DNA from 2 places in the Mesorhizobium sp. W067 genome. Region 2 is predicted to be linked to the other one. Evidence: riboswitches for the same ligand, from Rfam matches in the RefSeq annotation. Region 2 holds a riboswitch; the other holds the start of a gene.

Region 1 (15,117 bases), 3.6 Mb from region 2:
CTGGAGATCGACATCCAGATCCCCAACAAGAGCGCGGTGCCGCTGGCCATGGCGGGGTGAGGGCACTTTACCCTCCCCCTTGTGGGGAGGGTCGATCCGCAAAGCGGATCGGGGTGGGGGTCTGCGCGGACCTCCGCCGTCTTGGGTTCCTCTCCCAGACTTTCGTGAGGGAAGAGGAAATCCACATCCCCTACGGCAGCGCTAGTACCCCCGCCCGGACCTACGGTCCGACCTCCCCACAAGGGGAAGGTAGGGGGCCAGCGCCTCTCCCCAAAAAATATTCAACCAACTAGTTGACTATCTAAAATCTCGCCTCTATATTCAACTACATGGTTGAATTAGAGACGCCCCAGATGGACCAGATTTTTCACGCCCTCGGCGACGCCACGCGCCGGAACATGCTTAACCACCTCGCCGGCGGCGAGCGTACGGTGAGCGAGTTGGCTCAACCCTTTGCCATGTCGCTGGCCGCCGCCTCCAAGCACATCAAGGCGCTGGAGCATGCCGGGCTGATCCGGCGCGAAGTGCGCGGGCGCACCCATGTCTGCCGCCTCGAGGCCCGCCCGCTGGCCACCGCCTATCAGTGGCTCGGCCAATACGCGCGTTTCTGGAACAGCCGCCTCGATGTCCTCGAACAGCTTTTGCGCGAGGAGGCGGGGCGCAAAACGTCGACAACGCCGTCAACGCCGGCACCGGCAAATCCAGAACCATCGAAGCCGGAATCACCCAGGCCAACACCTTCCAAGGGAGACGACCGATGAACCAGATGAACAGCTTCGACGGCTACGCCCAGCTGATCCAGCCGGCCACGTTGAGGGTCGAACGGCTTTTGCCCGGAACCAGGGAGCGCGTCTGGGAATATCTGACGCAGAGCGATCTGCGCCGCAAATGGCTGGCGGCCGGCGACATGGAGATGGAGGAAGGCTCTTCCTTCGAGCTGGTCTGGCGCAATGACGAACTGACCGACCCGCCCGGCGACAGGCCGGCCAGCTTCAGTGGCGGCGAGCAGCGGATGCACAACCAGATCGTCGAGTGCGATCCGCCGCGCAAGCTCACCATCACCTGGAACGGCAGCGGCAATGTCACCTTCGAATTGGCGCAGCGCGGCGACGACGTCCTGCTCACCCTGGTCCACCGCCGCCTGCCGGACCGCTCGAGCCTGATGATGCATGCCGCCGGCTGGCACGTGCATCTCGACCTCCTGGTTGCCCGCGTGGCGGCCGAGAAGCCCGAACCGTTCTGGGACAGCTTTAGCCGTATCGTGGCGGAATACGACCGGCGCCTGCCGGCCTGACCTGACCTAACGCATCGCCCGGTCCAACCGGGCACCATCGATCCCTTGCATCGGATGCCGGCGCAAGGGCCGGCGAAACACGCGCCTTCGCCAGACACCGCGGCGCGCCAGCGGAAATGAAACCAGGCAACGTGCTTGCATCCCGCAAGCCCGAAGGAGGAAGTCATGCGTAAATTGATCACCGGAATGAAGATCTCCATCGACGGCAAGATCGAAGGCCCCGAAGGCTTTGCCGACTGGGTCGACAACTGGTCGGAGGAATACGGCCTGATGCCTGAGATCGACGCCTGCCTGCTCGGCGGCATCATGTATGCCGGTTATGAGCGCTACTGGAGCGCGATCCAACAGAACGAGCCGGACCAGCCATTGCCGATGACCGGCAGGCTGGTCGACCCGGCCGAACTCGAATGGGCGCGCTTTGCCGCGAAAACCCCGCACTATGTGCTGTCGAACACCATGACGACGTCAGCCTGGGCCTCGACGCGCTTCCTGCGCCGCCTCGACGACGTCGCGGCGCTGAAGCGCGAGCCCGGCAAGAACATCTACCTCATGGGCGGCGCCCGCATCACCGCCAGCCTGATCGAAGCCGGCCTGGTCGATGAAATGCGGCTGATCGTCTATCCGCTGCTCGCCGGCGACGGCAAGGCGCTGTTCGGCACGGTGCACGCCCGGCACGGACTGGAACTGCGCCAGGTCGGCCAGCTGTCGGATGGGCGGGTGAGCCTGGTGTATGGGCTGGCGAGCTAGCCTCTTTTCCTCTCCCTCCGGAGGGGGAGAGGTGGCGCCGCGAAGCGGCGACGGAGTGGGGGAAGGCGCTCATGAAACCCACGGTCGCCGCAAAACAGGAGCGACGGAAGCGAGCGCGAAACGCCTGCAAGCAGGCAATCAGGCGGATGTGATGGACGGTCGACCCCCACTCCGTCGAGCTTCGCTCGACACCTCTCCCCCGATCGACGGGGGAGAGGAAATGCGTCGGCGTTCGCCTCCCACCCTTGCCCTATCAACAGCCCGCTCGTGCCACACGACAGCCAGGCCCTTTATCCCTATCTCCGGCCTGCGCTACGGCCGGCTGGTCGCGCGGGGAGGGACTGGAATTGACGTCGACGCCGATTGCCGCAGCTGAAGCGAAGGGCTTGCCGATCGGCGCGTTGCTTGGCGCCATGGTGTCGATCCAGATCGGCGCCACCTTCGCCAAGGGCCTGTTTCCGCTGATCGGCGCCAATGGCACCACGGCGCTGCGGCTGGCCGTGGGCGCGCTGATGCTGGCGGCGGTGCTGAGGCCGTGGCGGGTGCGGCCGTCGCGCGCCGTGCTGCCCTGGCTCATCGCCTATGGCGTCAACCTCGCGGCGCTGAACCTGCTGTTTTATGCAGCGCTCGCCAGAATTCCGCTCGGCGTCGCGGTGGCGCTCGAATTCTCCGGCCCGCTGCTCGTGGCGACGCTGTCGTCGCGGCGCGCCACCGACTTCGTCTGGGTGGTGCTGGCCGTTGCCGGCATATTGCTGTTGTCGCCCTTCATCCACTCCGGCAGTGCACTCGACCCGATCGGCGTGATGCTGGCGCTGGCCGCCGGCTGCTGCTGGGCGCTCTACATCGTCTTTGCACAAAAGGCGGGCGCCGAGCTTGGCAGCCAGACCACGGCTTACGGCCTGGTCATTGCCGCTGCCGTCGGCCTGCCGTTCGGCCTCGCCGAGGCGGGTACCGGCCTGATCGCACCGGCGATCCTGGTCAGCGCGCTGCTGGTCGGGCTGTTCTCCAGCGCCTTGCCGTTCTGGCTGGAGATGGTGGCGCTGACCCGGATGCCGGCCAGGCTCTACGGCACGCTGACCTGCCTGGAGCCGGCGCTGGGCGCGCTGGCCGGCTTCCTGTTCCTGCACGAGATCCTGAGCCCGTTGCAATGCGCGGGCATCGCCGCCGTGGTCGTCGCCGCCTTCGGAGCCGCGCTGACCACCAAGCCGCCGGTGCCATCGCCGGAATAGGTGCCTGAAATGGGTATGTGACGCCGATGCCGTGGTCCGCCGGTCCCGTGTCCGGTTGCTCAAGCGCCTGCAGCATCGATATATGGATCGATGTATGTGCAGGAGATCCAGATGAGCAGGGCCGACAGCATTGCTTGAGCCGTCCGTGATCAAGGCAATACTCCTTGTCGGGTTCGCGGCTGTCGTTGCGGCTCTCGCCTGGCGGCTGGCGCGGTCTCGTCGCAAGGCCCGGCTTCGTGAAGATCCGGCCAACGACTACGCCGTGCGCCGGGACTGGTCGGGCAACCACGGCAAGCTCAATCATTCGACCTTTGTCTATTTCGATTCCGATCGCGACGGCCGCTACGGGCTCGGCGACCGCCCGATGGCCGGCATCATGGTCAGACTGCATGATGGCGACGGCCGCTTCGTCGCCGCGGCGCGGAGCAATCGCGGCGGCTTTGCCAATTTCCTGGCGTCGGCGAAACGTCGGGCCGCGCCCATCCATGTGCCGGGCAGCTACCGCTTCACCGTGTCGGTTCCGCCCGGCTGGCGCTCGAGCAGCGCCAACGAGGTCCAGTCGCAGCACCTCCGGCCGCTGCCGGGCTCGCCCACCGGGCTGGTCTCGGAAGCAATGCTGCAGCCGGTCGGCCTGTTTGCGATACGCCGGCTCAGCGGCCGCGTAGCGGACGGTGTCTCGGCGAGCATCTCGGTGATGGCGAAAGGGCAAGAGGTGGCGGTGCATCCGCTAAGTGCTGGCGCTGGCTTCCGTCTCGATCTGCCCGATGACGCCGACGCGATCGAAGTCACCGGCGATGGCAGGGAACGACGACTGGTCTTGTCGGCCTACCCGACCGAGCTCGGCCTGCTGTCGCCCGAGAACGCGGCTGTCGACAGCGCCGCGTCCTTGCAGGCCATCGGTTTCGACGATGTCACGACGCGCGGCCTGCGCAAGGTGCCGTCCGGTTATGCCGGGTTGACCTGGTTCAACCTGAACGCACTGGCGCGCGATCATACCGAAGGCAGCGAAGGCTACGTCAACGGCAATATCTCGGGAGACCATGTCTGCTATACGAGCAGCGGACACCCGGCCGAATTCTCGAGCGACAAACCGTTCGGGTTCCATTCCGTGATGCTGACGGCGGCATGGTTGAAGTCCGAAGGCGAAACCGCACTGGTCGAGAGCTGGCTTGGCGACCGGCTGATCGCCAGCGACACGATCGTCCTGTCGGCACTGGCGCCCGTCCACTATGCGCCGATGTTGGCGGCGGTGACGCGCGTGCGCCTCTCCACGAGCCACTATTGGCAGCTCGTGCTCGACGATCTGGTGGTTGCGCGCTGAACGGTCCCGCCGCCTGCGGGAGATCATGCTCTGGAAACGATCAAGCCGCCCGACTCTGTCAGGAGGATCTCGATCTACCGGGGGAACGAGTTTAGCCCGGAATAGGAGCAGAAGCGCCGTTCGCGGTGATCTGCGAGAGCTTGCCCTTCTTGACCAGCACCGGCTTCGAATAGGTCTTCCTCATTTTCCACTCTCCACGTCGGGCACCCAAAGCCCTGTTCCCGGCCAGACGGCACGAGGCGTCGGATAATCGGCTGCTAGACTGCGACCGGCCCGGAGCCGTTACCATTGTCGGCTGTAACCTGCGAGAGCTTGCCCTTCTTGACCAGCACCGGCTTCGAATAGGTCTTCTTCATGCCGCATCTCCAGTGTCAGGCGAGGCCGCCAGATCAGGCGACAGTCCGACTCAACGACTTCACTCGATCGGGCCGGAACCCGCTCCATTGGCGAGCGCCGTAACCTGCGAAAGCTTGCCTTTTTTGACCAGAACAGGCTTCGAATAGGTTTTCTTCATAGTGAATCCTCCAAGCTTACGCGATAATGCCAGACGGATCGGCACTGTCAACCTTCGCGGCGCCGTCGTCCCGTCCCGGGTTTTCTTGGCGCCGATGCGTTAATCGCAAATCCACCTTCATCGAGAAATCGTTGTTCTTGGGCGTGCATGGCGCGGCCGGGTTGCGGTGCGGAAAACGTCCGAAACGGCGGCGGGTCTGGCCTGGTTGGTCGGCCTGGTCAAACAGAGCGGCAATGCAGCGCGGAATGGCCCAGCCTAAACATTGGCCTTGCCGTCGCGCCGCACTCACAGTTCCTTCTCCGCCAGTTCGCGGAAGGCATCGGGAACCGAGCGCCGGGCTTCCAGCGCCACGGCGCCATAGCCGACAGCCTCTCTGCCAAAGCGCTGGCGGATCTTGTCGATGGCGCGGTCGGCGCCAAAGCGCGCCAGGCCTTGCCTGCTGCCGGGCCGCTGCTTTTCATCGGCAAGCCCGAGCGGCAACTCCAGCTGCAGCTCGGCACTTTCTTCCAGCTGCGACACCGAAATCGCCAGCAGCGAGATGGTCTTCTCTCGAGGGTTGGCGGCCAGCACGCCGCGCACCAGCTCCTCGGCGATTTCGGCCAGCATCGCGGTTGCCGAAATCGGCTGATCGAGCGTCAGCGAGCGTGTGACCGCGCGCAGATCGGCGAAACGCACGCGCACCGTCACCGTGCGCCCGGGCCGTGATTTCGCCCTGAGCCGGCTGGCGACCCGGTCTGCCAGATGCAGCAGGACGGGTCCGAAGATACGCGCCTCGGCCGGCCGTCTGCCAAGCGCCGACTGCGCGCCGGCGGAATGCGACCGCCTGTGGGTTTCGAGCTTTCGCGGGTCGCGGTTCCATGCCAGCGACGCCAGCTTTTCGCCGGCGGCGGGCCCGAGCAATCTTCGCAGCGCCCCACCATGCGTCTTTGCCAACTGGCCGATGGTCTCGATGCCGATCTCGGCCAGCCGCGCTCTGGTCGCCGGGCCGACGCCCCACATCAGCCCGACCGGCAGATCATGCAGGAAGGCAAGTTCGGTGTCCGGATCGACCACCACCAGCCCGTCGGGCTTGGCCACCTGCGAGGCGATCTTGGCCAGATGCTTGGTGCGCGCCACGCCGATCGAGATCGGCAGGCCGAGCTCTGCCCGGACGCGCCGACGCACCGTGGCGGCAATCTCGGCCGGCGGCCCGAACAGATGCGTGCAGCCGGCGACGTCGGCAAAGGCTTCATCGATGGAAATCCGCTCGACCAGCGGCGTGAAATCGTCGAGCACCTTGATGGCGGCGTCGCCCAGCCGCTGATAGTCGGCGAAATGGCCGCCGACGAAAATCAGTCCGGGGCAAAGCTCGCGCGCGCGTCGTCCGGGCATGCCGCCGCGCACGCCGAAAACCCTGGCTTCGTAGGAGGCGGCAAGCACGACGCCGCCGCCGACGGCGATCGGCTTGCCCCTGAGCGCCGGGTCGAGCAGCTGCTCGACCGAGGCGTAGAAGGCGTCGAGATCCGCATGCAGGATGGTGGGCTCCATCCCGACCGTTCCCTTTGCGGCGTTGCAGCATTAGCCGCGTCTGTTGTGATAGGCGTTTTTGCCGAACAAATAGAGAACAAACAGGGCCTATTGTCAATCGAAGCGGTTGCCGCCGGCCGGTCCGTTCCAGGTCGGGCCGTCGAGTGCTCCGCCTGGGCATCGGACCTGCGGAACATTGTCTCTCGCCTCAGCGTTCATATCCGCGACGGGACGCTGTTTTTGTGGAGGCCGGTATGGGCCAGTTCGAGATGATCGACCTCGTCAGCGTCGTTGACGCCTGCACGAGCGATCGCGTTGCCGGGCACTGCGTGTCAATGGCCAGGGCGGTGGAGGAGTTGCGAGTGCTGACCGGTGATTTCGTATCGCCGGACGAGACGGTGGCCAACGCGCTGTCGGCAGTGGCGCTGGGGCGCGGCTGCGCGGTGGTGTTCGACGAGCGAGCGGGCGCCGACATCTTGCTGACGCCGTAGCGCGGCGGCGCCGGGTTGTGGCAGCCAGAAAAGTCGAACAGCGTGCAAAAAGCTGTGCAGGCATGGCCCCATAACCGGGGCGTGGAAAAGTTCTGCGCGTGGGTGTATTCTCCAGGTCGCAAGCGGTCGCAGACCGCATAGGGGGAGAAATGACATGCCGAGGGTTTCAGAACTCTTTTTCAAAACTGCCATCTTGTTCCTGATGTTGGGGATTGCGGCCGGCCTGCAGATGGCGATCTCGGGTGACCACGCCGCTTTTCCGGCGCACGCGCATATCAATCTGCTCGGTTGGGTGACGAGCGCCATCTTCGGCGGCTACTACGCGCTCAATCCGCAAAAGGCGGCGCGTCGCATCGCCATGATCCACTACGGGCTCTACACTCTCGGCTTGGTGATCATGCTGCCGGCGCTGTATGTGATGCTGCAGGGAAACCCGGCGCTTGAACCGATTGTCGCCGGCGGCTCGCTCATTATCGCCGCTGCCGTTCTGGTTTTTGCTTTCGTGGTGTTTTCGCCCGAAACGGCGCGCTCGGTGTCCGGCGTGGTTCCGGCCTCTCGCTGACTGTTCGCGCGCGGCGATCAAAGTCCGACCCGCGTTCGCGACCCCGACACGGGTTGGCCAAGCCGATGGCCGCAGCCGCTGGCTGCGGTGTCTATCGCCGCGTCGGCGCTTAACATACCCGAGTCCCACCACGTATTATTTCGTGACTATTTGGCGCCGGAACCTTCCCAGATATCGCGCGTTGCGGCGACTGTATTCGCGCTGCCTTATATATAGGCAGACTTGAGTACGTCCACAGCATGGGTTGGGGGAGGAGCAGGCCACCATGTCGAAAAGAGAAATCGGAACGTCGGCCTCACTGGGCCGACGCATCGCCGATCTGAAAGCCAGGATGCGAGACGCCAGCGTTACTGAACACGAGATGCAGACCTTCCAGAAGGTCGCAGCCATCATGGGAGGTGTCGAAGGCTCCCTACGCCTCGACGCCGACGACCTGATCGCGGCGTCCTTCGTCACCGAGGCGCTCGGCGATCCCGGGTCGAATTGAAGGTCAGAGCCCGTCGGCACTCAAGTGCCGGCGGTCGATGGCCCGGTTCGCAGCGCCGCGATGCCGGAGCGTGTCTGCACCGCCCGCGGCGGGGATTTCTTGCGCACTTTGAAGATTTCAGGCGAGCGGCCTCGACGGCGCTTGAAATATTGGGCTTCGCGTTCGTGCTTCTCGGCTGCTTCTCGGCTGTCGAAGGTGCCGAGATTGTCGCCGTCCAGCCCTTGACCACAAGGGCTAAGCCAAACCGCCAAGGCGCCTTAAACGAAGGATCCGGCCAGCCGGATCCTTCGAAATATCGCGATGCTCCGGCATCGCCTTCAGCTCATACTTGGTCCAACTGGTGACGGCGTGGACGTCCCGGGAAACCTCTCGAAAGTCCGCGGTCGCTGCCTTACACGTCGTCGAACGGGCCGCCGCGCCTCGCCAGGTCGTGACCAATGGCGGCTTCCTCGGCGTCGTCGGGCAAGGCATCGTCACTGTCTTGGTAGGGGTTGTCGTCATCCTCCTCGGGCAGTTCGCCTTCCTTCTCGACACCGGTGGTGTCCGGCAGGCTTTCCTCATCTGCTCCGTCGGGCAGGACCGTTGCGCCACGCAGCGCATCCCAATCCTGCCGACCCGGCGTCGGCGCTTCCACTTCATCATTGGCGATCCTGTCGCGGGCATCGTTTTTGCTCGGTGGCGCCTCGACCTCGTCATTGGGTTTTCTGTTTCGTTCCATGATTGCCTCCTCTGGGCGGCTTAGCGTCGAGAAGGTGGAACTCACTTCCGGCTGCCAGGTTCCAGCAACCACTCCAGCTTCAGTGGAACCAATTGCAGCCAGTCTGCTTTGCCAAGGACTAGTCTGCTTTGCCAAGGTGATGAATCCAGAGGAGCTGGACCATGAAGACTTTCCCCCTCATCCCATGCGTGCTGCTCTTGGCGCTGGTCGACCCGGCGGCCGCGCAGGACAATAGCGACCAGCACGGCCCTGCCGCGCCTTGCCAGGCGCAGCCTCAGGACGATGGTCAGAAGCCGCCGGCCGCCAATGGCGGTGGCGAATCGTCCAGCACGCTCGGTCCCTGCGGCGGCGTGCTGCAGCCGCCGCCCAGTGGTGACCAGGGTATGACGCAGCCGCCGCCGGATCAGGGCAAGACGCCGGTGATCAAGCCTGGCGAGGTGCCTGCGCAGCCGCCGAAGCAATGACCTTTGCTTGAAACTTCACGGCGTGGCACGAAGGCGGTCGGTTCCGGTCTTGGCCGGGCACGACGCGGTCACCGGATCAATGCCGGCGCCGGCCGCGATCGCCACCGGAATTGGAGCCGTGCATCGTCCATGTCGAAGGTCTCCTGAGGGATTGTGCTTCAATGCGAATCTTGCGGGTGCGGGTTCTGCTGGCATGACCGGAAGCCGATCAATTTAGTCTCCGCTTGCGGAACAAGACCGTACCGGCTGCGTTTGCCTCCAGGAGCCCGCCACCTCGATCTGCGCTGTTTTCGCCTCATGCGGGAACACGGCGGAGCTCGCCAACAACGACAGGAGACGAAGATGAAAACCATCCTTATTCCCGCCGTCGCCGGGCTCGCCATGATCGCTGGTATCGGCATTGCCGCCGCCGACGAGGTCATCGTCACGCAGCCGGCACAGCAGCAGGTGATCATCACCCCGGAACAGCGCACGGTCGTGCACCAATACGTAAAGAAACATCCGCTTGCCTCGGTCAATCTGCTCGGCGTCGAATTGAATGTCGGCACTGCCTTGCCTGACACTGTCGAGCTGCAGGAGGTTCCCGACGTTCAGTACAGATACGCCGTCGTCGACAACCATACCGTGTTGGTCGACCCCAGCACGCGCAGGATTGTCGAGGTGGTCGAGTAACGCTCGACAACCTAACCATTCATCGGTGATACGGCCCTGTCGTTCTTCCCAAAAGGGCGGCAGGGCCGAATGACGAACATGATGAAAGGAGAATTGCCATGTTGCCGCATGTCGAGACCCCGAACTCCGCCAATGTTGCGGCGTGTTGCGACAAGTTGCTGGCCGAGCGCAACACGGCGCTGTTATCGATGAAGGAAGCGATCGCGCTCCTGCGGGAGCGCACCGGCACCGATCGTTCGGATGCCGACCTCGCCGGGCTGATCGTCAAGAAAGCGGCGCTGCTCGGCGTTGCGGTGATTTCCGACCCGCGCTGAGATGTCTCGTCACTCAAGACGCCGGTCGAATTTTCGGCTAATGTTTTCGTGGAATCTGGACCAACCGACCGGACCCAACCACGGAGGCTTAAGTGACGGACGACAAACAGGACCGCATTCGCCAGCGCGCGCACGAGATCTGGGAAAAGGCCGGCCGGCCTGAAGGCGCGCATCAGGAACACTGGGAGCAGGCCACGGCTGAAGTCGATGGCGCGGTCGCCAAGCCCAAAAAGGCGGCGAAGAAAGCTGACGCCAAGCCCGCCAAGGCAGCCGCCAAGCCAAAGGCGGCGAAGCCTGCCGCTGCAAAGTCCGGCAAAGCCAAATCGAAATAAGGCCAGAAATAAGGCCAGTCGAAATAAAGCAAGGCCGGAATTCGCTGGCCGGGGCCATCCTTGGCGCCCGCCGTTCAGGCGCGCCCGAGCCTCTCAACCTGACGAATTGCGCCTGCGACGGGCAGCGCAATTCCTTGTGTTTGGCGACAGGCGCCCTCATGCCTCCCAGGCATAACTCGACAGCGCAAAGCGAATGCCGGCAGCTGTCATGGCCAGTTCGCATTCGGTGATCTGGCGCAGGTGGCGCAGATAGCGCGTTACAGTCTGTGGCAGCCAGCCGGCGCAGGCCTCGACATAGGCGCGGCTGTGAACAAGGGTGCCGGTCGACAGCCTCTCGTCCTTCTCGGCAACGACTTTCAGATATTGGCGGACGAAGCGGATGTCGTCGGCGATGTCTTGGCTGGCCATTCGCCAAGCCCCGGCGAGGCGTTCGCACTGATCGAATGACAAGGGCAACAAAGGGGGCGGCAATAAAGGCGGCGGCAACAAAGGCGGCGGCAACGACGGGGGTGACAGCAAAGGCCGAGAGAGATCGGCGAAGGCAACATGGTTCGCTGTGCTCAAGGACATTCCTCTCTGCGAAAAGAGATATCGTACTTTATGTACGAATAAGCGTCAAGCCAATTTCGTACGGTTGGGACGATGGAAATGAATATAGCAGCGGTCGCTTCAGCTAATCCCGCATCGTGAATCCTTCAGGAGTCGCACCAATTTCGCGGAGGGATTTCCCCAGGATGGTGTGACTGTTTTCCCTCGTGGCGGCGTCGAACAGGTTCAAGCCGCCCCGGATCGTCTCGCGCCAGTTTTCGCCCTTGTCCCACGCTTCCATGAAGGCGAAGGCAAGGTCGTCCTGGCGACGCGTGGCTTCGAGCGCTTGGGTCAGCAGGCGCGCTTGATGGAGATCCTTCTCCCGCTTGGCGCCAGCGCTCGGCCCGCGTCGCGAGGCGACGATCAGCTTGTGGATGGCGTAGCGCTGGGGCGAGGGGACCAGCACAGGCAAGCCCGAGCGATGCAGGAGCACAGTCCGGATGGGGTCGCGGATAAGGAAATCCAGAAACCGTAAGGGCTGCGCGGAGTCTCTGCCGTTTTCTTATAATTACGTTTATCAACTTGAATTTCAACGCAGTTATAAGAAGTTCGTGGAAACGTTATAACGCAACGAACTGACGAGTCGTCTGTTAACGCCCGGGCGCCCGGCACGTCTGGCCCAAAACACTTTCCCGCAGTGCCTCAACAAACGGCTTCCCCAATGCCGCGAACGGTGCTTTAACCCGCCCATCCACAGGGGTGCTCCGTATCGTCGGGGCTGAGATGAGGGCGGCAAGCCTTCGGACCCTAAAGCTGATCTGGATAATACCAGCGGAGCGAGGCGGGCGATGTTTTCAGGCGCACAGATTTCCCTTTATCCCATGACCGACGATTTCGTCGGCGTCATCCTCGGCGCGTTCGGCGCGCTCGATCCCTGGCGCGACCGGCTGCGGATCGAAACCGATGACATCTCGAGCCTTATGGTCGGGCCGCCCGAGGTGCTGTTTCCCGCCATGCGCGACCTGTTCGTCGCGGCGGCCAAAAGCGGCAAGCACTGCGTGCTTTCGGCGGCGGTCTCGCGCGGCTGTCCGGGCGAGCCCGACGATCCGATCTGCCGCTCCGACGAGACCGGCGGCCCCGCCATTCCGCTGGACGAGCGCAAGATCGCCGCGATCCGCGCTGTCCAGGCCACGCCGTCGACCGGCCAGCCGGTGGCGGCGCAGTTCTCGCTCTACGTTATGGGCACGGGCGACCATATGGACGAGATCTACGGCTGCATCGATTTCCTGAAACAGTCCGGCGTCTTTGAGCGCTCAAAGAACTTCTGCACCAAATTGCGTGGCGATGCCGGTGCGGTGTTTGCCACGCTCAACGAGGCCTTCTGCCGCTTCGGCCCCGGCGCCGGCCACGTCACCCTCGACATCACGATCTCGGCGAACAGCCCGAGCGCCGTCTGAGCCGCGGCTCAAGCGTCGTTCCTTGAGGATATTGCCGTGGCTGGTTTATCTGACCCATTGCGTGGAGGAGATGCCTCTGACCCCTCAGCACAGAGAGGAGGGGAGCCATTGGCGATTGGCGAAGACCGCGATGCCCACGAATCTCCCCCCTCGAGCAGGAGATGGCCGGCAGGCCAGAGGGGGTCCCAGCGCGTGGAGCGCCGACGTCCTTTTCGCATCGGCAAGGCGTGGGCGCTCTATGCGAGACGACCCCCTCTGTCGCCTTCGGCGACATCTCCCCCTCGAGGGGGGAGATTAGCCGCAGCCATCGCCAAGACCATCCCCGCCGCCTGCGCCTCCGCCCTGCTCCTCGCGGCGTGGGAGCTCTACGCCCGCTATGGTGGCGCTGCGCCCACCATGCTGCCGGCGCCGTCGCGCGTGCTGCAGCAGGCCTGGGAGCATCGCGCTGCCCTTGCCGACAACACGCTGCCCACCATCCGCGCCACATCAGCCGGCTTCGCCTGCTCGTTGGTCGCTGCCTTCGTGCTTTCGGCGCTGGTCGATTTCTTGGCCCCGCTGCGCCGCGCGCTGTTTCCGCTGCTGATTGTCAGCCAGACCTTGCCGCTGGTCGCGATTGCGCCGCTCATCGTACTGTGGTTCGGCTTCGGGCTGATGCCAAAAATCTTGCTTGTGGCGCTCGTTACCTTCTTCCCGATGATGGTGGCGCTGGTCGAGGGTTTTGCCGCGACCAGCAAGGCGATTTCGCAGATGCTCGCCACCATGGGGGCAGGGCGCTGGCGCATCTTCTGGCTGGCGCGCCTGCCTTCGGCGCTGCCCTATTTCTTCGCCGGGCTGCGCATCTCCATCACCTACGCCGTCGTCGGCGCGATCTTCGCCGAATATGCGGGGGCGGCGAAGGGGCTGGGCATCTACATGCTCAATGCCAAGAACAACTTTCGGCCCGATCTGGTGCTCGCCGCGGTCGCCGTCAGCGCCGCGCTCACGCTTGTCTTGTTCGCCATTGCGGTGCTCGTCCAGCGCTTCGCCATGCCTTGGGAGAATGCAGGGAGCGAAAGCCGCGACGGCAAGGTTGAAGCTGCAGAAGAGAACCGTCAATGACGCGGCTCGAACTCCGGGACATCAGGAAGAACTTCGGCGCGCTTGAGGTGCTCGCCGGCATTTCGCTTCATGTCGCGGCCGGCGAGTTCGTCTCCATCCTCGGCCCTTCCGGCGCCGGCAAGTCGACGCTGTTCCAGTTGCTGACCGGCGCGCTGAAAGGCGAGGGCGACATGCGCTTCGACGGCGCGCCATTGCAGGGCAGCCCCTTCGCCTTCATGCCGCAGCGCGACGCGCTGATGCCGTGGCGGCGCGTCATCGACAATGTGACGCTGGGGCTGGAAGTGCAGGGTCTTGGCCGCAAGGCGGCGCGCGAACGCGTCGCGCCGTTGTTCGCTGAGTTCGGCCTTGCCGGTTTCGAGCGCGCCTGGCCGGCCGAGCTTTCCGGCGGCATGCGCCAGCGCGCCGCCCTTTTGCGCACCGTGGTGCAGCAGCGCGACATGCTGCTGCTCGACGAGCCCTTTGGCGCGCTGGATGCACTGACCCGCGCGGGTATGCAGCGCTGGCTGGAAGGCATGTGGCAGCGCCAACGCTGGACGGCGCTGCTGATCACCCATGACGTGCGCGAAGCCGTCTACCTCTCCGATCGAATCTATCTGAGGTCGGCGCGGCCGGCCCGCATCATCGGCGAGATTGCCGTGCCGCTGCCGCGCCCGCGCACCACCGGCAGCGATGCCGCGCGCCATGCCGCCGCGCTCGAAGCCGACATCCTCGACACGCTGCTCAATCCCGGGACTGACCGGGGCTTGTTTCCGCAGACCGCTCAAAGGAGTTTTTCATGACCGAATTCACACGCCGGCAGGCTTTGCTGCTGACGCTGGCTGCCGGACTGCCGCTTGCCTCTCGCGCTCATGCGGCTGCGCAAAAAATCACCGTCGCGCTCGACTGGACGGTCAACACCAACCATGTCGGCCTGTTCGTTGCCCGCGACAAAGGATTCTACAACGAGGCCGGGCTCGATGTTGAGATCCTGCCCTATGGCGATACTGGCGCCGGCACGCTGGTCGCCAACCGCATCGCCGATTTCGGCATTGCCGGCGTCGGCCTGTTTACCCAGCGGGCTGCCGGCGCCGATCTTAAGGCGGTCTACGCCGTGGTCCAGCAGGAGACCGGCCGGTTGGTCTTCAACGCGGATCGCGGCGAGATCAAGAGTCCCAGGAATCTCGACGGTCTGACCTATGGCGGCTTCGGCAGCGCCTGGGAAAACACGCTGATCTCGACCATCATCCGCCACGATGGCGGCAAGGGCGTTTTCGAGACGGTGACATTAGGCACCTCGGCCTATGAGGCGCTGGCCAACGGCTCGGTCGACTTCACGCTGGAGGTCTCGACCTGGGAAGGCGTCGATGCGGAGCTGAAAGGCGTCAGGCAGCGCGGCTTCCGCTA
Region 2 (15,117 bases):
GCCCTCGGCGCCGCGATGGCCGCGAAAACGCTGGCGCATGGTCTGCAGTTCGCCCAGGCGGCGCATGTTGCGTTTGCGGCGAGCCGTCACGCCATAGCGCAGCCAATGCTCCTCGCGCACGATCTGGCGGCCGAGCTTGTGCTGTTCGCGCTCTTCCTCTTCCAGCACAAGGTCGCGCCATTCCTCGAAATGGCCAAAGCCCTTGTCGAGGCGGCGGGTCTGGCCACGGTCGAGCCAGACAGTGGCGCGCGAGACGCGTTCGAGGAAGCGACGGTCGTGCGAGATGACGATCAGCGCCGAAGACGTCCGGACAAGCTCTTCTTCCAGCCATTCGATGACCGACAAATCGAGATGGTTCGTCGGCTCATCAAGCAGCAGAATATCGGGTTCGGGCGCCATGACGCGGGCAAGTGCTGCGCGGCGCGCCTCGCCGCCGGAGAGATCGTTGGGGTTCTCCGTGCCGGCGAGGCCGAGATGCTCCATCAGATATGTGGCGCGGTAGGGATCGTCGGCAGGCCCAAGCCCGGCCTCGACATAGGCGCGCACATTGGCAAAGCCGTCCATGTCGGGCATTTGCGGGAGATAGCGCACCGTTGCCGAAGGCTGGCGGAAGACCTCGCCGTCTTGCGGCTCGATCAGACCAGCAGCAATCTTCAGGAGCGTCGACTTGCCGGAGCCGTTGCGGCCGACGAGCGCGATCTTGTCACCGGCGGACGCCGTCAGTTCGGCGCCATCGAGCAGCGGCGTGCCGCCAAAGGTCAGTCTTATGCCGTCGAGGTTGAGAAGGGGCGGGGCCATGTCAGCTTTCAGGCAAGGGGTAGGGGTGGGCGAGCAGCAGCGCGCGGCCATGGCCGAGCGCGATTTCGAGGCCGCCCCCGGTCGTGTTGGACTTGACCTCGTTCGAGATGGTCAGCGACGAGCCGAACACGACCTCGACATGGTCGAGCGGCCACTTCGCGCCGGACACGGTGAGGCCCGAAAGATCGGAAAAGCCGAGCACCGAAAACAGCGTTCCGTCGGCATAGTCGAAGCCGGCCTTGCCAGGCAGCAGAGGGGCGCCTTCCTGCGCTCCGCTGGTCAACAGCAATTTTGTGCCGGCCTCGGCCAGCCGCAGGCTGAGCGCCAGATGGAGGAAGGCGTGGTCGGCGCGCTTGCCGCCGAAAGCGCCGGCCAGCACCAGGCTGGTGGCGCCGCGTTCCAATGCCGCCGCGATCGCCAGTTCGCCATCGGTCTTGTCCTTTTCGGGAGGAAACACCTCCCGCGGCACGGCGGCGAGATCGGCAGGCAGGTCCGCCGGCACGGAATCGAAATCGCCGACCCACAGCTCCGGCATCACGCCGAGCAGGCGGGCATGATCGATGCCGGCGTCGGCGGCGATGACGCGCGTGCCCGCGACCTGGCGGTCGAGCCGCGGCGTGCGGACGAGATCGCCGCCAAGCAGGATGGTGAATGTGCTCATATCCGCTGGCCCTTACCAGCCCCGCCGACGAAACGGAAGGCCGAGCGGCACCGTCACTCTTTGTTGGAGCATGATCTTTTTCCGGAAACGGATTCCACTTTCCGGGATCACGCTCGGGCAAACTTCCACTTGCGTGGCACCTTGGCCGGGCCTATGTGTCGAAACGCTCTAACGGGGTGCCGGACGCGATCTTCGCGGACCGGCTGAGAGGCAGTCTCGCCAACCCGCTGAACCTGATCCGGTTTGTACCGGCGGAGGGATTAGACGCTTCGGACAGCCCGACGCCTCAATTCCTTTCAACACGAATGAAGGAGGCGCCGATGCGCATGTTTTTGTCCCGTTTTGTCCCAGCGCTGGGGCTTGCTGTTTCGCTACTGGCAAGCCCTGCGTCCGCGCAGGAAAAACTCACGATCTATACCTATGAGAGTTTCACTGCCGACTGGGGTCCGGGCCCCCAGGTGAAGAAGGAATTCGAGGCCGAGTGCGGCTGCAGCGTCGACTTCGTCTCGGTGGCCGACGGCGTCGCGCTGCTCAACCGCGTCAAGCTCGAAGGTGCCTCGACCAAGGCCGATATCGTGCTTGGTCTCGACACCAACCTCACTGCGGAAGCCAAGGCTTCCGGCCTGTTTGTCCGACATGGCGCGGTGGCTGAAAACAACGTGCCGGGCGGCTGGAGCGACGACACTTTCGTGCCCTATGATTATGGTTATTTCGCCGTCGTCTACGACACCGAAAAGCTGAAGAGCCCGCCGAAGAGCCTGAAGGAACTGGTCGAGGGCGATGCCGCCGACAAGATCGTCATCCAGGATCCGAGGACGTCGACGCCGGGCCTCGGCCTGCTGCTGTGGGTCAAGTCGGTCTATGGCGACAAGGCGCCGGAAGCCTGGGCGAAACTCAAGGGCAAAGTGCTGACGGTGACGCCGGGCTGGAGCGAGGCCTACGGCCTGTTCACCAAGGGCGAGGCGCCGATGGTGCTTTCCTATACGACGTCGCCGGCCTACCACATGGTGGCCGAGAACACCGGGCGCTACCAGGCGGCCTCGTTCGAGGAAGGCGAGTATCTGCAGATCGAGGTCGCCGGCATCACCACCACGGGCGCGAAGAATCCGCTGGCGGCGAAGTTCCTGGCCTTCATGACCGGGCCGAAATTCCAGGATGTCATTCCGGAGACCAACTGGATGTTCCCGGCCGGGAAAACCGACAAGCCGCTCAATCCGGCTTTTGATAGGCTGGTCAAGCCGGCGAAGACCTTGCTGTTCAGCCCGGAAGAGGTCGCGGCAAATCGCAAGGCCTGGGTGGATGAATGGCTGGCGGTGATGAGCAAGTAGATTTGGCTGTATAGTCAAAAGATGAGTGCTCTACGGCGCCCCCCTCTGTCCTGCCGGACATCTCCCCCACGAGGGGGGAGATTGGCCTTTACGTTGACTTTCGCCAATCTCCGAAGCTGCAGGAATGAGCGGAGCGCTAAAACCGCCAATCTCCCCCCTCGTGGGGGAGATGTCCGGCAGGACAGAGGGGGGCGCGAAGGAACGCGACGCCCGGTAAAGAGTGCAACGCTCTGACCCCCGCATCACGGCCGGCATTGTCGCGCTTGCGGCAATCGCGCTGCTGATCGGTGCCGCCTTCGCCGGCCTTATCCGCGAAGGCGCGCACGACCTTTCCGGCGCCGCGTCCGCCTTTGACCTCTATCTCGTGCGCGTTGTCCGCTTCACGCTCTGGCAGGCTGCGCTCTCGACTCTGCTTTCCGCCGTACCGGCGCTCTTCGTCGCCCGGTCGCTGTCGCGGCATCCGCGCTTCTTCGGACGCGGCTTCATCCTGCAGCTGTTCACTGTGCCCCTTGCCTTGCCGGCAATTGTCGGAGCGCTGGGCATACTGGCGCTCTATGGCCGCGCCGGTTATTTCGCCGCGATCGGTGGCCAGAGCTGGCCCGACATCTATGGGCTGTCGGGCATCCTCGTCGCCCACGTCTTCTTCAACCTGCCGCTGGCCACCCGGCTGTTCCTCGAAGCGCTGGGAACGGTGCCGGCCGATCAATGGCGGCTGGCGAGCCAGCTCGGCATGGGGGCGTGGCCAGCCTTCCGGCTGATCGAGTGGCCGGTGCTGCGCGCCGCGCTGCCGGGCGTCGCCGGGCTTGTCTTCATGCTTTGCATCACCTCCTTCACCATCGTGCTGATCCTCGGCGGCGGGCCGGCGGCGACGACGCTGGAAGTCGCCATCTATCAGGCGCTGCGTTTCGACTTCGATCCGGCGCGAGCGGTGACGCTGACGGTGCTGCAGATCGCGCTGACTTTTGCCGTCATGCTGGCGCTGACGCGGCTCGGCGCCAATGTGACCGGCGACGCCAATTTGCCTGTCGCGCCGCGCCGCTATCACTTGGCCGGCAAAGCAGAAACAGCGTTCAACGCCGTCCTGATCGTGCTCGCCTTGCTGTTCGTCGCCGGACCAATGGCGGCCACCGTCGCGTCCGGCCTCGGCGCCGATCTCGGCCGGCTGGCGGGCGAGAGTGCCGTGCGTCAGGCGACGCTGACCAGCGCCGGTCTCGCCTTCTCTGCGGCGCTACTTTCGGTGTCGCTGTCGCTGTCGCTGATCATGGCTCGGCGGGCACTGTCGCTGCGCCGCCGGTCCAGTGCCCGTTCATTGCTCGAACATGCCACCGACACCGGCGCCGGCTTCGTCCTCGTCGTGCCGCCCATTGTCATCGGCGCCGGCTGGTTTCTCCTGCTGCGCACGGTCAGCGATGTCTTTGCTATAGCGCCGGTCATGGTCGTCACCGTCAATGCGGTGATGGCGATGCCCTTTGCCATCCGCGCGATGCGCCCGGCCTATGATGCGGCGAGCGAGCGCCACGAAACGCTGTGCGCGCAGCTCGGCATTGCGGGCTGGAACCGGCTGCTTCTGGTCGACTGGCCATCGCTCCGGCGGCCGCTGGCCACCGGCTTTGCCTTCGCCATGGCACTGTCGCTCGGCGATCTCGGCGTCATCGCGCTGTTCGGCAGCGATTCGGTGCAGACCTTGCCCTATCTCCTGCTGGCGCGCATGGGCAGCTATCGCACGGCCGATGCTGCCGGGCTGGCTTTGCTGCTCGGGGCGGTCTGCCTTGCGTTGGTGGTCGCGGCAGACTGGCTGGGACGGGGAGAAAGATCGTGACGTCCGCCATGGAGAAAAGCACGACCGTCCGGCTGGACAAGGTCTCGTTCAGCTATGGCGGAACGTCATTCCTGTTCGATGTCGAATTCGACACATCGAAGATCACCGCCATCATGGGGGCAAGTGGTTCGGGCAAATCGACCTTGCTCAATCTGGTGGCTGGTTTCGAGACGCCGCAGTCCGGTCGTGTGCTGATCGGCGGCGCCGATTTCGGCGTCGAGCCGCCTTCGGTGCGGCCGGTGTCGATGGTGTTCCAGGAAAACAATCTGTTTGCTCATCTCTCGGTGGAGAAGAATGTCGGGCTCGGCCGCTCGCCATCGCTCAACCTGACCGAGGCCGATCGCGCCGCAATCGCCGAGGCGCTTGACCGCGTCGGCCTGGCCGGCAAGGAAAAGCGCCTGCCGCGCGAACTCTCCGGCGGCGAAAGGCAGCGCGTGGCGCTCGCCCGCGTTCTGGTGCGCGACCGGCCGGTGCTGCTGCTCGACGAGCCGTTCGCTTCGCTCGGGCCAGCACTGCGCGACGACATGCTCGACCTGGTGGCCGGCGTTCATGCCGAGCGGGCGATGACGGTGCTGTTCGTCACGCATCAGCCGGAAGACGCTCGCCGTATCGGCGAGCAGATGGTTTTTCTGGACAATGGCAGGGTTGCCGCGACGGGACCTGCCGCCGATTTTTTCGACGGCACTGGCCCTGAAGCGTTTCGGCGCTATATCGGCGCAAGTTCGGGCGGATCACGCGATATTGCCCGGAAGCGGACATAATTTACGACCAAACCGGCTACAGGTGATGTGGCGCTTGCTTGCCATGGTCCAGTCGATGTGGCTAGGTCCGCTTAGTACTGGTCCGGCACGAGCCGTGATTTGCCCCTACAGCGCCGCACCCGGCCGGATGCGTAAACGCTGTAGGTTTTTTGATGTGTGCAGGATTGCCAACGAAAACCGATTTTTCGCTGGCGCGGACCCCGGTCCAAATCATGCGCCGAGAGCTGAAGGAACGCCGTGCTGCCGACCGGCACCGACACTTTGAAACGCAGACCGCTGGTGCGCTTCCTCGCGCTGGCCGGCCTTGCCGTGGCGCTGGCCAGCTGCCAGATGTTCACGCCTCCCGAAGTGCAGGAATCCGGCTTCCAGCCTTCCGACAAGCCGATCACGGTCGACAATGTCGCCGCCAACAGCAAGCTTGCCGAACTGGCGAAGGCACAGCATCCGCGCATCCTTGCCACCTATGGCGGCGAATATTCCGATCCCAAGCTCGAGCGCATGGTGGCCAAGGTTGTCGGCAGCCTGACCGTGGTGTCGGCCAATCCGACCCAGACCTATCGCATCACCATCCTCAATTCGCCCAACGTCAACGCTTTCGCGCTGCCGGGCGGCTATCTCTACGTCACCCGCGGCCTGCTGGCGCTGGCCAATGATTCGGCCGAACTCGCCGCCGTCATCGCGCATGAGATGGGCCACGTCACCGCCAATCACGGCTTGCAGCGCCAGCAGCTCGAGGCCGAGGAAGGCCTGGCGACCAAGGTGGTCTCCGATGTGCTGGGCGACAGCCCGACCGCCAAGCAGGCATTGATCCGCGGCAAGCTGAGGCTGGCGCAGTTCTCGCGCAACCAGGAGCTGGAGGCAGACGCGATCGGCATCAAGTCGATCGGCGAGGCCGGTTACGATCCCTATGCCGCCGGGCGTTTCCTGCAGTCGATGTCGGCCTATACCGATTTCCGCTCGATCAGCGGCGCCACCGACGCCAGCCTCGACTTCCTGGCCACGCACCCCAACACGCCGCAGCGAATTGATCTGGCGCAGCGCCACGCCCGCCAGTTCGGCGCGCCGGGCATCGGCACCCGCGACCGCGTTTCCTTCCTGGCCGGGATAGACGGCCTGCTCTATGGCGACACGCCGGAAGAGGGCTATGTGCGCGGCCAGACCTTCCTGCATCCGGGCCTCGGCGTTTCGTTCACGGTGCCCGACGGCTTCATCATCGACAATTCGGCGGCGGCAGTGACGGCGACCGGTCCCGGCGACATGGCGATCCGCTTCGACGGTGTGTCGATCGACAAGGATCGTGCGCTGACCGACTACATCAGAAGCGGCTGGGTGGCCGGTCTCGACGAGACCAGTGTGCGCCAGGAGACGATCGACGGCAACCAGGCGGCGACCGCGCACGCCGGCGCCGATGGCTGGCAGTTCGACATTGCGGTGATCCGCGCCGGCGGTCAGGTCTACCGGCTTTTGACAGCGGCCCCCTCGGCCAGCACGACACTCGATCCGGTGGCACGCTCGGTCAGCGGTTCGTTCCGCGTGCTCAGCCCCGCCGAGAAGGCGGCACTGAAGCCGCTGCATATCCGCGTCGTCACGGTACAGGCCGGGCAGACGATGGGCACACTTTCGGCGCAGATGGTCGGCGTCGACCGCAAGCTCGATCTGTTCCGCGTGCTCAACGCGATGTCGCCGGGCGCCTCGGTTTCGGCCGGCGACAAGGTCAAGATCGTCACGGACAGATAGCGCCGGTCTTCGTCAGAAACCCCAGCCTTCGTAGTGCTTTTTTCTGAGATAACTTTTCTGAGATAACTCGGGGCGGTACCCCTGTTCCTGGCAATCTCACGCTGCCATGAATTCGGGGTTCTGCTTGACCAGCGCGAGCTTGAGCTTTTCCATGGCGCGGGCCTCGATCTGGCGGACACGCTCCTTGGAAATGCCGAGCGTCTCGCCGAGCGCCTCAAGCGTCGCACCTTCGTCTGTCAGCCGACGCTCCTCGATGATCCTGAGTTCGCGGGCATTGAGCGCGCGGAGCGCCGTCTTCAGCCACATCAGGCGCCGTTCGAAGTCGATGGTGTCGCCGGCGACCTCGTCAGGCAATGGATCGTCCGAAATCAGGAAGTCCATCCGCTCGGTGGTACCGGCCTCATCGGCGAGCGGTGCGTTGAGCGAAGAGTCAGGTGCTGAAAGCCTGGAATCCATCTTCTCGACATCGGCCTCGGAGACGCCGAGGGCTACCGAGACTTCGCGGTAGAGCGTGGCGTTGGAGATCGGCTCGGCGCCGTTGGCAAGACGGGCGCGCAGGCGCCGCAGGTTGAAGAACAGCGCCTTTTGCGCCGAAGAGGTGCCGCCGCGAACGATCGACCAGTTGCGCAGGATATAGTCCTGCATCGAAGCGCGGATCCACCATGTCGCATAGGTCGAGAAGCGCACCTCGCGCTCCGGCTCGAAACGCGCGGCTGCTTCCAGCAGCCCGACATGGCCCTCCTGGACCAGATCTCCGAGCGGCAGGCCGTAATGTCGGAATTTCGAAGCCATGGAGATGACCAGCCGCATATGGGCGACGGTGATCTGATGCAGAGCCTGCTGATCCTGGTCCTCCTTCCAGCGCAAGGCGAGAACATGTTCCTCATCGCGCTCGAGGTAGGGGGCTTTCATTGCCGTGCGGACCATGGTCCGTCCTGCCGTGTCTTCGATCATGCCGCGCTCCTGCTCCCGGACATTTTCGGACGGCCTGGCGGCCGTTATCTCTGTTTGACGCAATTCCGAAGGAAACCGCTTTCCCACTTTCCTGGAATTGCTTCGGGCCTAGCGCAGCCAAGGGTTCTTGAAATGGAAACGCGGCGCCCTACAACAAGCCATGAACGTGCCACACCGGGGATTGGTTCCGCCGCCGATGGCGGTTGTTTTGTGCGATCCGACAGGGCGCATCGACACCGCAGATCGGGACTATTGGCACCGATCCGAGCTGCTTTGAGAATCTGATTTCTGGATCGTCGTTTTTTTGAAATCTGGTTCCTTATTTTGCTGCGCTGTATCTGTCAGTTTCCGGCTCTCACAAGCGCCGGACACCGGCCAAGGACGGGATCACACAGAAATGAAATGGCTCAATTCGCTCATCGTTGCCGGAACGCTTCAGGTTCTGGCTGTTACATCAGGCCATGCCGGCGCCAATCTTGACCAGATCAAGCAGGCCGGCACCCTCAAAGTCGGCACCGAAGGCACCTATGCGCCCTTCACCTATCATGATGCTTCCGGCGCGCTGGTCGGCTTCGATGTCGAGATCGCCAAGGCGATCGGCGACAAGCTCGGCGTCAAGGTCGAGTTCCTCGAAGGCAAATGGGACGGGCTGATCGCCGGCCTCGACGCCAACCGCTACGACGCCGTGATCAACGAGGTCGGCATCACCGACGCGCGCAAGGCCAAGTACGATTTCTCCGATCCTTACATCGCCTCCAAGGCCGTGCTGATCGTGCGCGGCGACAATACCGACATCAAGACCTTCGCCGACCTCAAGGGCAAGAAGTCGGCACAGTCGTTGACATCGAATTTCGGCAAGCTCGCCGAGACCAACGGCGCCGAACTTGTCGGCACCGACGGCTTCGACCAGTCGATCCAGCTGCTGCTCACCGGCCGCGCCGACGCCACCATCAATGACAGCCTGTCTTTCCTCGACTTCAAGAAGCACAAGCCGGACGCCAATGTGAAGATCGCCGCGCAGGAAGAGAACGCCGACTATTCCGGCGTCATCGTGCGCAAGGGTGATCCGGAGCTGGTCGCGGCGATCAACAAGGCGCTGGCCGACATCAAGGCCGACGGCACCTACAAGAAGATCGCCGATACCTATTTCGGCCAGGATGTCTCGCAGTAAAGACCATCTCCCGGCGGTTTGCCGGCAATGACAAATAGCGGCGGGCCGTCTTTGACGGCTCGCCGTTATTCGCATGATATGAGAAGCACACAATCGCACTGCCGTCACCGCGGCGGTCTGTGAGGGAGGAGCCGTTCGTGCCGCACTGGCTACACCTGATGCTGGACTCGTTGCCGACACTGCTGTGGGCGGCGTTGATCTTCACCGTACCGCTGACATTGCTATCGTTCGCACTCGGCCTGTTCGTCGGCCTGGTTGTCGCCCTGGTGCGGCTGTTCGGCCCCAAGCCTCTGGTTGCCGTGGTCCGCTTCTATGTCTGGATCTTTCGCGGCACGCCGCTTCTGGTGCAGCTGTTCCTGATCTTTTACGGCCTGCCTTCGGTCGGCATATTGCTGGATGCTTTTCCGGCGGCGCTGATTGGCTTCACCCTCAACATAGGCGCCTACAGTTCGGAAATTATCCGCGCCGTGATCGGCTCGGTGCCGAAGGGCCAGTGGGAAGCGGCCTATTCGATCGGCATGACCTGGAGCCAGGCGATGCGGCGCACCATCCTGCCGCAAGCCGGCCGCGTCGCCGTGCCGCCGCTGTCCAACACCTTCATCTCGCTGGTCAAGGATACGTCGCTGGCCGCCGCCATCACCGTGCCGGAGATGTTCCAGGCGGCGCAGCGCATCGTCGCCACCACCTATGAACCGCTGATCCTCTATGTCGAGGCGGCGATCCTTTATCTGGCGATGAGCTCGGTGCTTTCGGCCTTGCAGACGCGGCTGGAGGAGCGGCTCAACCGCTATGGCGGCTTCCTGGAGGCGCGCTCATGATCGGCCTCACCGATATCGAAAAGCGCTTCGGCGACAATCTGGTGCTGAAGGGCGTGACGGTCACCATTGCCGAAGGCAGCGTCACCGCGCTTGTCGGTCCCTCCGGCGGTGGCAAGAGCACTCTGCTGCGCTGCATCAACCTGTTGGAGATCCCGACCTCGGGCATGGTGCGCATCGGCGACGAGACGCTGGAATTCCGTCCCGGCATCAAGATCCCCAGCCGCGACATCCAGCGCCTGCGGCTGCAGACCGGCATGGTGTTCCAGAACTTCCAGCTGTTCCCGCATCGCACCGCGATCGAGAACGTCATGGAAGGCCTGGTGACGGTGCTGAAATGGCCGACGGCAAAGGCGCGCGAGCGGGCACTGGCGCTGCTCGAGAAGGTCGGCATGGCGCACAAGGCGGACGATTGGCCGGCAACGCTGTCGGGCGGCCAGCAGCAGCGTGTGGCGATCGCCCGCGCCCTGGCGCCGTCGCCGAAAGTGCTGCTCTGCGACGAGCCGACCTCGGCGCTCGATCCGGAACTGGCGCAGGAAGTGGTCGACGTGCTGGGAAAGCTCGCCAGCGAAGGCACCACCATGGTGATGGCCACGCACGACCTTCGCCTTGCCTCCAAGATCGCGCAGGAGGTGGTGTTCCTCGATGCTGGTGTCGTCGTCGAGAAGGGGCCGTCCACCGTGGTGTTCAGCAATCCGGAGCGGGAACGGACCAAGCGTTTTATTGCGACGCTGAAGCAGGAGGCGGAGAAGGAAGCCGGCGGCTGAGCCTTCTACGTTCCCCTTGTGGGGAGTGTCGGACGGAAGGTCCGGGTGCGGTCTGGTCGTCCCCATCCTCGCTGCTTCGCAGCGACCCTGCCTGGGCGAGCCACGGGTCTCGCCCGTCCTTGGAACCCCACAAGGGGGTAAAAACAAAAACCCGGCACAAGGCCGGGTTTTTCATGATTTCGACGGTGAAAGCGATCAGGCAGCTTCTTCCTGCTCGGCTTCCTCATTGTCGGCCTTGGCGCCGCGCTTCGGGCCCTTGTTGAGGTTGACCTCGATCAGGCGCACGGCTTCGGTTTCCGACATGCGGTTGACTGCCGCGATCTCGCGCGCCATGCGGTCGAGTGCCGCCTCATAGAGCTGACGCTCGGAATAGGACTGTTCCGGCTGGTTGTCGGCACGGTAGAGGTCGCGCACGACTTCCGAGATCGAGATCAGGTCGCCCGAATTGATCTTGGCATCATACTCCTGCGCACGGCGCGACCACATGGTGCGCTTGACGCGGGCGCGGCCCTGGACGACCTTCAGCGCGCGCTCGACATAATCCTCTTCCGACAGCTTGCGCATGCCGATGGAGGTCGCCTTGGCGACCGGAACCTTCAGGCGCATCTTGTCCTTCTGGAAGTCGATGACGAACAGTTCCAGCTTGTGGCCCGCAACTTCCTGCTCGTCGATCGAGACGATCTGGCCGACGCCGTGCGCCGGATAGACGATGTACTCGCCGGTCTTGAAACCGTGGCGTGCCGAGGTGGACTTCTTCTGCGGGGTGATCGTTGCCATTACGCCCTGAACTCCTTGTTGTGGCACCGGCGGCCTGCCGGTCCGAACGCATGCGACCGGGGACACCGATCGTTAGCCGCACAACAGATGAACCCATCGGAAAAAGCCGGGACCGGCAAACCGCATACATAGCGACTGCCTGGCCCAGATCGCTCTGGTCCGATTGGGGATTTCACCTTTCAGTGATTTGGGGCGCTTGCGCCATAAATCGACGTTGTGTCACCGGCATGTTTCAACTGGTGTAGCACAAAAAGTCGGAAGAATCAAGGTTTTGCTGCAAACGCGAAGGTCGAGCGACATCGCCGCCTGTCAAGGCAGTTAATGTATGATGCGCGTTACGCAGCGTTATGACGATCCAATAGGCCGCACTTTTTTGCTTTGCGCATCACCCTTTCCGAAATCGATTCCGATTCCAGGGTCATGCGCTCAATCGCCTTCGCCGGGCTCGGCGGAGAAATATTTCTCGAACTTGCCGGCCTCGCCGTCGAAGCTCTTGGCATCTGCCGGAGGCTCCTTCTTGGCGGTGATGTTGGGCCATTTCTCGGCGTATTCGGTGTTGACCTGCAGCCATTTGTCGAGGCCCGGCTCGGTGTCGGGCTTGATTGCATCGGCCGGGCATTCCGGTTCGCAGACGCCGCAGTCGATGCACTCGTCGGGATGTATGACAAGCATGTTCTCGCCCTCGTAAAAGCAGTCGACCGGACAGACCTCGATGCAGTCCATGTACTTGCATTTGATGCAGTTGTCGGTCACGACATAGGTCATTGGTCGGCTCCGGGACGTCCCGTTCTTGCTAGAGCGACGTGCGTCCACTTGGACGCACAAAGTACGCTCTAACACTTTGAATCTGCGCATCGTGCCTTCCGAAAAATCGATTTCCGATTTTCGCGCCGATGCGGCGGCTTTTTTGGTGAGGTAACGCCTTTGCCTGCCGCTTGCAAGGGCAGCCATTGCAGGCGGGGCCCGCGTGTCCGGAATGAAATTCCAGACCGCCGGCATGGCGCAGACGGCCAAGGCTTCAGTCTTCGCCGAACAGCCGGTCGGTTTGCCTGCGCTCTTTCTTGGTCGGCCGGCCGCTGCCGGCGTCGCGCAGCGCCGGAATGGCATCGGCAACAGCCTCGCCTTTTGGGACCGGCGGCGGGGACATGTCCTCGTAGAGCGTGCGCGCTTCCTCGGCCGGACCGCGCCGCACGCCGGTGCCAAGCACCTTCCAAATGAAAATACGGCGCTCGTGCGTAATGGTCAAAACGTCGCCAGGCTTGACCAGATCGGAGGCCTGCGCTGCTTTGTCGCTGTTGATGCGGACGCGTCCCGCGACAACCAGCTTGGCCGCCAGCGAGCGCGATTTTATCGCGCGCGAAAAGAACAGCCACTTGTCGATGCGCTGACGACCTTCAGCAACCATCGCAGCGAGTTATTTCTTGTTGGAGCATGATCTTGTCCGAAAACCGGTTCCACTTTTCGGGATCATGCTCAGAGCTTACTTCTTCAGCTGGTCGCGCAAGGCGGCGAGCTTGGCGAAGGGCGAGTCCGGATCGAAGCGCACCGGCCGTTCTTCGCGTGGCTTGGCCTGGAAGGCCGGCTTGGCGCCTTGCGGTCCGCCTTTGCCTTCCGGCCTGCCGCCTTTCCAGTCAGGCCGGCCCTCGCGCGGACGCTCGCCTTGCGGCTTGCCGTCGCGGCGCTGTTCGCCCTCGGCCTGCGGCTTGGGCTTGAACTTCGAACGGTCGAAACGTGGCTTGGCGGCACCGTCGCGCTGGTCGCGCCGGCCCTGATAGGCCGGCCGCTCGCCCGTTGCCGGCTGTCCGCCGGCAGCGTCGGCCGGCGCATCGGCGCGGGCAGCCTGGCCGTTACGCGGGCGATTGTCCCGGCCTTGACGATGGCGCGGGCGCTGCTCGAAACGACCCTGCCGCCACAGCAAGATGGGCTTTGGCGCTTCGGCCTCGGGGACAGGCTCAGCGCTTCCACCCTCCCCCTCGTGGGGAGGGTCGGCGCGCAGCGCCGGGGTGGGGGCAGCGCCGGCGTCGGCGGTTGCGCCTGCATCGGCTACGCGGTCTGCACTATCGGTTTCGTCAGCGCTGTCACCCCCACCCGCGTCGCTTCGCGCCGCGACCTCCCCCATCGAGGGGGAGGTAAAAGCGTCGGCGCTTTCGGTGACAGTGTCGTCAGCCTCTGCAACGGCCGGAGCGTGTTCTTGCGCTGCAGGCTCTGCAGTTGTTTCGTCGATGGCTGGGACCTCGGCGGTAGCTTCAACGGCCGCAGCTGGCTCCGAACCCTCGGCAGGCGCTTCCGGCTGAGCGTCTGCAACAGCCTCCGATGCGACTTCGGCAACGGGCTCCTCAGCCGCAACCTCAGTGGCGGAAGCCGCATCCGGCTCCGAACTGTCGGTCGGCGCTTCAGCGACAGCTTCGCCTGCAGCGGCTTCCGCCGTCTGGGCCTGCTCGGCCTTCGCTGCCGCTTCCGCCAGCTTTGCCGCCGCGGCTTCGCGCGCGGCATTGTCCTGCGCTTCCAGCCGCGCCTTCACCTCTGCGGGCGGCTTCGGCTCGGCGCGATAGCCGAGACCTTTCAGGATCTCTTCCATGTCGTCGGCGGTGGCGCCGAGGATGGACATCATCGGCGGCGTCACCATGAAGGACTGGCCGTCATAAGCGCCGTCGGGGCGCTGTCCCAGACCGGGCTTCCAGTTGGTCGCAGGCCGGATCAGGTCGGCCAGCCGTTCCAGAATGTCGATGCGCACGGCGCGGCGCCCGAGATTGCGGTAGCCGGCGAGCCTGTAGAAGCTCTTGTCGAAGGCCGGGTCGATGACCACCGATGTGCGGCCGGAGGCCAGCGCGTGCACCACGTCGCCAAAGCCGGGCTTGTCCTTGCCGTCGTTCTTCAGCGCCCACAACAGCGTAATCAGTCCGGCGGGCGCCGGCTTGATCAGCGCCGGCACGAAGACGTGGTAGGCGCCGAAGCGCACACCGAGCCGGCGCAAGGCGGCGCGACCCTCCTGGTCGAGCGACTTCATTTCCTCGGCGATGTCGCGGCGGTTGATGAGGCCGAAATGCTCGACGAGCTGGAAGGCGATGCCACGGCCGATGCCGGCGATCTGCTCGGCATTCTTCAAGTCGACCAGCGGCTTCAGCAAGGATTCGATCTGGAAATTGACGAAACGCTCGGCGCGCGCGGCGACCTTGTCTCGGGCGGGGCCGGTCAACTGCTCGTCGGCCAAAAGCACCAGGCGCGGCTTCAGCGCGTCCTCGCCGGCAACCAGCGTGCCGATCGGCGCGCCGATCCAGCGCAGCGTGCCGTCGGAGCCGAGCGCAAGGTCGCCATTGGCGCAGGCGCCGAAGCGTTCGGCACGCGCCTCGAACTCGGCGGCCAGCGCTTTTTGCGCTGCCGTACGCACGGCCTTGGCGTCTTCGCCGCCGGCGCTCTGGTCGGCGGTGAAGCGGAACCCTTGCAACTCGCCGACATGATGGCCTTCGACAAGGACGGTTCCGGTAGGACTGATTTCGGCTTCAGGCATTGTATTTTCTCTAAGGCGCCG

What was found. A riboswitch is a leader RNA that binds a small molecule or an ion and turns the genes downstream of it on or off. The one in region 2 is predicted to bind thiamine pyrophosphate.
Region 1: linked by a shared signal. The riboswitch ahead of ACYG97_RS03715 (YkoF family thiamine/hydroxymethylpyrimidine-binding protein) and the one ahead of thiB (thiamine ABC transporter substrate binding subunit) in region 2 are both predicted to bind thiamine pyrophosphate.

What each region holds. Positions count from the first base shown of each region.
Region 1 is NZ_JBTTII010000001.1:747,511-762,627, forward strand. It holds gene minE (cell division topological specificity factor MinE) at 1-60, shown strand, start outside; gene ACYG97_RS03610 (ArsR/SmtB family transcription factor) at 330-761, shown strand; gene ACYG97_RS03615 (SRPBCC family protein) at 758-1,294, shown strand; gene ACYG97_RS03620 (dihydrofolate reductase family protein) at 1,460-2,041, shown strand; gene ACYG97_RS03625 (EamA family transporter) at 2,389-3,270, shown strand; gene ACYG97_RS03630 (hypothetical protein) at 3,416-4,591, shown strand; gene ACYG97_RS03635 (hypothetical protein) at 4,683-4,775, opposite strand; gene ACYG97_RS03640 (hypothetical protein) at 4,849-4,947, opposite strand; gene ACYG97_RS03645 (hypothetical protein) at 5,007-5,105, opposite strand; gene ACYG97_RS03650 (hypothetical protein) at 5,122-5,394, opposite strand; gene dinB (DNA polymerase IV) at 5,391-6,632, opposite strand; gene ACYG97_RS03660 (hypothetical protein) at 6,866-7,102, shown strand; gene ACYG97_RS03665 (heme-copper oxidase family protein) at 7,257-7,664, shown strand; gene ACYG97_RS03670 (hypothetical protein) at 7,930-8,151, shown strand; gene ACYG97_RS03675 (hypothetical protein) at 8,172-8,402, opposite strand; gene ACYG97_RS03680 (hypothetical protein) at 8,543-8,869, opposite strand; gene ACYG97_RS03685 (hypothetical protein) at 9,031-9,333, shown strand; gene ACYG97_RS03690 (DUF1236 domain-containing protein) at 9,676-10,005, shown strand; gene ACYG97_RS03695 (hypothetical protein) at 10,104-10,319, shown strand; gene ACYG97_RS03700 (DUF2934 domain-containing protein) at 10,412-10,651, shown strand; gene ACYG97_RS03705 (hypothetical protein) at 10,808-11,059, opposite strand; partial or broken gene ACYG97_RS03710 (GSU2403 family nucleotidyltransferase fold protein) at 11,325-11,714, opposite strand; TPP riboswitch at 11,925-12,037, shown strand; gene ACYG97_RS03715 (YkoF family thiamine/hydroxymethylpyrimidine-binding protein) at 12,028-12,636, shown strand; gene ACYG97_RS03720 (ABC transporter permease) at 12,892-13,734, shown strand; gene ACYG97_RS03725 (ABC transporter ATP-binding protein) at 13,731-14,513, shown strand; gene ACYG97_RS03730 (ABC transporter substrate-binding protein) at 14,510-15,117, shown strand, end outside.
Region 2 is NZ_JBTTII010000001.1:4,306,767-4,321,883, reverse strand. It holds gene ACYG97_RS21070 (ABC-F family ATP-binding cassette domain-containing protein) at 1-798, opposite strand, end outside; gene ACYG97_RS21065 (thiamine diphosphokinase) at 800-1,459, opposite strand; TPP riboswitch at 1,622-1,736, shown strand; gene thiB (thiamine ABC transporter substrate binding subunit) at 1,786-2,787, shown strand; gene thiP (thiamine/thiamine pyrophosphate ABC transporter permease) at 3,008-4,606, shown strand; gene thiQ (thiamine ABC transporter ATP-binding protein) at 4,615-5,367, shown strand; gene ACYG97_RS21045 (M48 family metalloprotease) at 5,698-7,104, shown strand; gene ACYG97_RS21040 (RNA polymerase factor sigma-32) at 7,201-8,058, opposite strand; gene ACYG97_RS21035 (amino acid ABC transporter substrate-binding protein) at 8,456-9,229, shown strand; gene ACYG97_RS21030 (amino acid ABC transporter permease) at 9,367-10,047, shown strand; gene ACYG97_RS21025 (amino acid ABC transporter ATP-binding protein) at 10,044-10,811, shown strand; gene ACYG97_RS21020 (CarD family transcriptional regulator) at 11,007-11,588, opposite strand; gene fdxA (ferredoxin FdxA) at 12,015-12,353, opposite strand; gene ACYG97_RS21010 (RNA-binding S4 domain-containing protein) at 12,607-12,993, opposite strand; gene ACYG97_RS21005 (helicase-related protein) at 13,069-15,117, opposite strand, start outside.